2 regions of the Aquamicrobium lusatiense genome follow, and region 2 is predicted to be linked to the other one. Evidence: predicted binding sites of a transcription regulator. Region 2 holds the regulator's gene; the other holds the start of a gene.
What was found. The regulator LexA, encoded in region 2, represses DNA repair genes until DNA is damaged. The targets are predictions, from matches to a motif close to TGTTCNNNNTGTGTTCNG.
Positions count from the first base shown of each region.

Region 1 (3,413 bases), 470 kb from region 2:
CGTGTCGATGGTCATAGACCGTCAGGGCGTTGCCGTGCGGGCCGGCACCCATTGCGCCCAGCCGCTGTTGAAACGCTTCGGCGTCACCTCCACATGCAGGGCATCGTTCGGCATGTACAACACCAGAGCCGAGATCGACGTTTTGGCCGAAGCGCTGGAAAAGGCGCGGAAATTTTTCGGATGACGGATATGGACGACACCACCACACGTGTTGAAGCCGAAGGGCAGCCTGAGCAGGAAGCCGTCGGAACCGGGCCGGTTTCGACCATTCCCGAGGAAGAACTGGCGCGCCTGACCGACGACATCATTTCAGCGCTGAAGACCGTCTATGATCCGGAAATTCCGGCGGATATTTATGAGCTGGGCCTCGTCTACCGCATCGACATCGAGGACGACCGCACCGTTAAGATCGACATGACGCTGACCGCCCCGGGCTGTCCGGTGGCCGGCGAGATGCCGGGCTGGGTGCAGAATGCTGTGGGTGCGGTGGAAGGCGTTTCCGGCGTCGAGGTCAACATGACCTTCGATCCGCCATGGACGCCCGACCGCATGTCGGAGGAAGCCCAGATCGCCGTCGGCTGGTACTGAGGACCGACGCCGCACTTGCTCGCAACTGCTTGGCAGGAGCCGCTCTTGCAGAGCCTTCCAAATTCCCCCATCTTCAGGGGGAGATATGAAATCATTCCGGCAGGCCTTTAACCTGCATGGCATGGAGAAGACTGAGATGGCACGTTTTTCCATCATGAAGCTGACCGACAAGGCGGCGGAACGGGTGCGCGAAATCATCGGTGCGCGTGATGGTGCGCACGGCATCCGGCTCGGCGTGAAGAAGGGCGGTTGCGCCGGCATGGAGTACACCATCGATCTGGTCACTGAACCTGACCCGAAGGACGACCACGTCGAGCATCAGGGCGCACATGTGTATGTCGCGCCGGAAGCGGCACTGTTTCTGCTCGGTACCGAGATGGATTTCGAGGTCACCACGCTGCGCACGGGCTTCGTGTTCCGCAATCCCAATCAGTCTTCCGCCTGCGGCTGCGGCGAATCGGTGGAACTGAAACCAGCCGACCTGAAGGCGCTGGCCGAGGCCCGGGCGACAGCCGAGGCCTGATTTTCCCTCCATGGACAACGGGCGCATCGAAGAGCTTTTCGAAGGGCTTGGTCCCGTCACCATCCGCCGCCTGTTCGGCGGCAAGGGCATCTACCATCGCGGCGTCATCATCGCCATCGTCCTGCAAGGCGAACTGATGCTCAAGGCGGATGCGATAAGCGCTCCCGATTTTGTTTCTGCGGGCGCGCGCCAATGGACCTATGCCGGAAAGGGGAGGGAGGTGGCCATGCCCTACTGGACCACTCCCGATGTCGCGTTCGACGATCCGGAAGAAATGGCGGCGTGGGCGCGCAAGGCGTATGATGCGGGTTTACGGGCGACAGCTCAGGAAGCCCGGCGGGAAGGCTGAAACGAACCGGAGGCGATTCGGGCGGCCGGAAATTTTCTTCAGGTGTTCGTATTCCCGTTAAACCGATCCGGTATCATGGACAAAATGGGAACTTTTGTAGAATTCCAAAATAAAACAATTGGTTAATCCCTCTTGCAAAAATGGAACAAAGAGGGTACAAAAATCTGAGCGGTCAGCGAATTGTCCGTCTGTCATTGACGACCAAAAGGTACTGTATCATGGCTCAGAATTCATTGCGGCTTGTAGAGGACAATTCGGTGGACAAATCAAAGGCTCTGGACGCTGCGCTGTCGCAGATCGAGCGGGCTTTCGGCAAGGGCTCGATCATGCGCCTTGGCGCAAACGAGCAGGTGGTCGAGATAGAAACGGTTTCGACCGGTTCTCTCGGTCTCGATATTGCGCTGGGTGTTGGCGGTCTGCCGCGCGGGCGCATCATCGAGGTCTATGGCCCTGAAAGCTCGGGCAAGACGACGCTGGCTCTCCATACGGTTGCGGAAGCACAGAAGAAGGGCGGCATCTGCGCCTTTGTCGATGCCGAGCACGCGCTGGACCCGGTCTATGCCCGCAAGCTGGGTGTCGATCTTGAAAACCTCCTGATCTCGCAGCCGGACACCGGCGAGCAGGCGCTGGAAATCTGCGACACGCTGGTGCGCTCCGGTGCGATCGACGTTCTGGTGGTGGACTCGGTGGCGGCCCTGACGCCGCGCGCCGAAATCGAAGGCGAGATGGGCGACTCGCTGCCTGGTCTTCAGGCTCGCCTGATGAGCCAGGCGCTGCGCAAGCTGACGGCTTCGATCTCGCGCTCCAACACCATGGTCATCTTCATCAACCAGATCCGCATGAAGATCGGCGTCATGTTCGGTTCGCCTGAGACGACCACGGGCGGCAATGCGCTCAAGTTCTATGCGTCGGTACGTCTCGATATCCGCCGTATCGGCTCGGTCAAGGATCGCGACGAGGTGGTCGGCAACCAGACCCGCGTCAAGGTGGTCAAGAACAAGCTGGCTCCGCCCTTCAAGGTGATCGAGTTCGACATCATGTATGGCGAGGGTGTGTCCAAGACCGGCGAGCTCATCGATCTCGGTGTCAAGGCCGGCGTGGTTGAAAAGTCGGGTGCTTGGTTCTCCTATAATTCACAGCGTCTCGGGCAGGGGCGTGAGAACGCCAAGCAGTTCCTGCGAGACAATCCGGATACGGCGCGGGAGATTGAACTGGCGCTGCGCCAGAATGCCGGGCTGATTGCCGAGAAGTTCCTGGAAGACGGCGGCTTCGAGGCTGAGGCCGGCGAGGGCTGATGCGCTGATCGGCACGGATTGTCCGGCCTCGGCCGAATGAACTTAAAGTGAAAAACGCCGGTCTCGGGGAGGCTGGCGGTTTTCGTTGCGGGCAGCATTTTTTGAAAGAGTGCATCAGGGTTGAGCAAGGCCTCAGCGGTGAGGCATCTGAGGTTTCGCCGGCGATCTTTCCTCATTCTGGACAGGGTGCTGGCCGACCGCTAAAAGGCTGTGTTTTCCGCACTGGCGCCGCAGGCGTTTTCCTGAACAAAGGCATCTTTCATGAGTGGTGTTAACGAGATCCGGTCGGCTTTCCTCGACTACTTCCGCAAGGAAGGTCACGAGGTCGTTGCCTCCAGCCCTCTGGTACCGCGCAACGATCCGACGCTGATGTTCACCAATGCCGGCATGGTTCAGTTCAAGAACGTGTTCACCGGTCTGGAAACACGCCCCTACAACCGCGCGACCACCTCGCAGAAGTGCGTTCGTGCCGGCGGCAAGCACAATGACCTCGACAATGTCGGCTACACCGCGCGCCATCACACCTTCTTTGAGATGCTCGGCAATTTTTCCTTTGGCGACTATTTCAAGGAACGCGCCATCGAGCTTGCCTGGAACCTGATCATCCGCGAGTTCGGGCTGTCGAAGGACAGGCTGCTGGTCACGGTCTATCACACAG
Region 1 covers NZ_JACHEU010000001.1:1,982,103-1,985,515, forward strand. The annotation lists gene HNR59_RS09425 (cysteine desulfurase) at 1-184, shown strand, start outside; gene HNR59_RS09430 (SUF system Fe-S cluster assembly protein) at 181-588, shown strand; gene sufA (Fe-S cluster assembly scaffold SufA) at 725-1,111, shown strand; gene HNR59_RS09440 (TfoX/Sxy family protein) at 1,122-1,460, shown strand; gene recA (recombinase RecA) at 1,679-2,755, shown strand; gene alaS (alanine--tRNA ligase) at 3,017-3,413, shown strand, end outside.
Region 1: the regulator LexA is predicted to act here: its motif matches at 1,602-1,619, upstream of recA (recombinase RecA).

Region 2 (3,413 bases):
TCCTGGTCACGCCCCATGAGGTGGTGGGGCCCAGCTTCCAGATGTCGTTCGCGGCAACGGCGGCGCTCGTCGGCGCCTATGCGGCATGGTCGGACTACAAGGCGCGCCGCCCTGTCGCGCGGGTTTACAAAAAGTCAGGCCTCGTTCGGTCGCTGATCCGCGCTCTGGTCACCATGATGATTGGCCTTGCCGCGACGTCCGTGGTTGCCGGTGTTGCCACGACCCTCTACGCGGCATGGCACTTTCAGCGCGTTGCACCGCTCAGCCTGCTGGCCAATCTGGCGGTGATGCCGGTCGTCTCGATCATTGTCATGCCTTTTGCTGTCTTTGCATCGCTCGCCATGCCTTTCGGGCTTGATGGCCCTCTCTTGCAGATCATGGGCAAGGGGCTGACGGCAGTGATTTTCCTTTCCGAAAAGATCGCGGACATGTCGCCAGTCGACGCGATCGGGCTGATTCCACCCGAGGCAGTGCTTCTGGCGACGATTGCGCTGGTGATTGCAACGATGACGACAACATGGCTGCGCCTTGTTGCACTGCCATTCGCCATAGGCAGCCTGCTCACGCTGGGTTCCGCCCGAACGCCTGACATTCTCATTTCAGAAGATGCCCGGCTGATTGCCGTCGCCATGGAAGGCGGGCAGGTTGCGGTCAACCGACCCCGCCCGAATGCCTTCACCATGGATAACTGGAGCCGGGCGATGGACTCTGAGATGGTATTGCCGCCAACCCGCGTAAAGCAGCCGGACGAAGGTATTTTTCTGCAGGATTTTATCGCCTCTGCGAAGCAGGAAAGTACAGCAGCAGGGTTTGTATGCTCCGGGAAAACATGTGCGTTGCGCAGTCCCTCTGGCCTGCTTGTCGTGCAGGCTCCGGATGCAGCTACGGCCGCCAAAGCATGTGCCCATGCAACAGTCATCGTGATCGAGGACGCGGTTACGCGTAGCCCATGCCGAAAATCTCAGGCAATTGTGGTGACCCGTCGGGAGCTGGCGCAAAAGGGAAGTGCCGAAGTCTATCTGGAAAAGATCGACACTGCTTCTGCTGTTGTTTCAGCCGGAAATTCATTGCCAATCATCGGAGAGCCAAAGGTGCGCTTCGCAATTGAAGGGAATTATCGGCCATGGCACACCCAGCGCCGATACTCGCGGGAAGCCCGTGGCTTGCCGCCCTATGAGAGAAAAGTTGCCTCAGCACCTGCGGAAACGCCTGTTCTCTCGGCCTCGGACAAGATCGAATAAGCGATAAAGACAGGGCGCATCCTGAACAGTGTGCACCTCCCTAGGCACGTCTGCTTGCGCGGGTGGGTAAAATGCAGACCCAGTTACGCGGGAAATCGAACATCGTGGCAGATCGCTCGACTGGCGGCTCACCTATGAAGATAAAATCTGCTCGCCGTTCGTACAGGCCGTAAAGTGCTCTTCAACTATCTGCGATCAACAGATTGATTCCAGCGTTTTAAGAGCGCTCAAATGGCGACATAAATATTTCGATCATTTCCCCAAGATGTTGTTTTAATATCCTGATAGATAATGTTTTTTCAGAACAGAGCGAAAACAAAAATCCGGTTCGCTCCGTTTCATTTCCGGATCAATAACGGCGGATCAATCCGACCAGCCTGCCTTGCACCTTGACGCGGTCGGGTCCGAAAATCCGGGTTTCGTAAGCCGGATTGGCGGCTTCAAGCGCGATGGAGGCGCCTTTGCGACGGAACCGCTTCAGGGTTGCTTCTTCCTCGTCAACGAGTGCCACGACTATATCGCCCGGGGTGGCTGTATCGCCGTTGCGGATGATGACGGTATCGCCATCAAAAATGCCTGCCTCGATCATGGAATCGCCCCGAACTTCGAGGGCATAATGCTCGCCGCCCGACAGCATCTCCGGCGGCACCGAAATGGAATGTGTCTTGTGCTGGATCGCATCGATCGGAACACCCGCAGCGATCCGCCCCATCACGGGGATGGAAACCGCCGAAGCGCTGTCATCGTCATTGCTGGCGACCTGCGGCTTGCGAACATCCTTTGCCGGCTGCCCAAGGCTTCCCTGAATGACGCTGGGTGAAAATTTTCGTGCGCTGTTTAGGCCGGGGGCAATGGAATCGGGCAGGCGCAGCACTTCCAGCGCACGCGCACGATTGGGCAGGCGACGGATGAACCCACGTTCTTCCAGTGCGGTGATCAGGCGATGGATGCCCGACTTCGAGGCAAGGTCCAGCGCTTCCTTCATTTCGTCGAAAGAGGGCGGAATGCCACTCTCCTTCAAACGCTCATGGATAAACAGAAGCAGTTCATGTTGCTTGCGCGTCAGCATAGGTTCCCCCGGCAGCGGCGAATCCAGAATCGGAAAACAAACCCGGAACAAACACTATATGTTCCAGTTGTGTTCCGCAACCGCTTAAAATCAGAACGATCCGGGACGGCTTCAACCGATCATCATCAACTGGCAGGGATCGCCGATTTCCGATGCTGGCTGGAAGGGGGCGCGTATGACGAGACCCCCGGATGCGGCCATGGTGCGCAGCATGGAGGAATCCTGTACACCGAAGGGCGTGGCAATCAGCTGGCCGTCGCGTTCCTCGATGGCGGCACGAACATAGTCCTGCCGATGGTCGTTGGCTGAAACCGGTGCCCCGAGCGTCGCTGTCCTGATGTCCTGATGGAAAGTCCGGCCGCCAAGGCGGGCGAGCAGAGGTTTCAGGAAAAGCTGCGAGCAGACGAGGCTTGCCACGGGATTTCCGGGCAGGCCCAGACATCTGATGTTGTCCATTCTGCCGAACATCAGCGGCTTTCCTGGCCGCATGGCGATCCGCCAGAAGTCGAGCGTCATGCCTTCGCGCGTCAGAACCTTGTGAACGAGATCGTGATCGCCGACGGAGGCTCCGCCAGATGTGACGATGACGTCCGCGCCGGCAGCAACAGCCTGCTTCACCAGCGCCGAGATTGCATCCTCGCGATCTGGTGCGATGCCAAGATCGAGAACATCGGCGCCCACGGCGCGGGCCGCGGCTGCGATGCCATAGCTGTTGGATGAAATGATCTGCCCCGGCCCCAGTTCGCTTCCCGGCAGGCACAATTCGTCGCCGGTGGCGATGATGGCGACCAGAGGCCGTTTGACGACCTTGAGGCGCGCGTGATTGGCCGAAGCGGCAAGCGAAAGCGCGCTGGCACGCATCAGATGGCCTTTTTCGACGAGAAGGTCGCCAGTCGTGAAATCCAGTCCGGCGCGCCGCACATTGCGACCGGCAGCGGTCGGCTCGCGCAGGCGAATGACGCCATCTGCCGGCCTGTCGACATTTTCCTGAATAACGACCGTATCGGTTCCAGCGGGCAGGGGTGCGCCGGTGAAGATGCGCACGCACTGGCCGGCCTCGACAGAGCCTGAAAATGTGCTGCCGGCGGCCACTTCGCCGATGA
Region 2 covers NZ_JACHEU010000001.1:2,456,184-2,459,596, reverse strand. The annotation lists gene HNR59_RS11795 (ComEC/Rec2 family competence protein) at 1-1,241, shown strand, start outside; gene lexA (transcriptional repressor LexA) at 1,591-2,310, opposite strand; gene HNR59_RS11785 (molybdopterin molybdotransferase MoeA) at 2,422-3,413, opposite strand, start outside.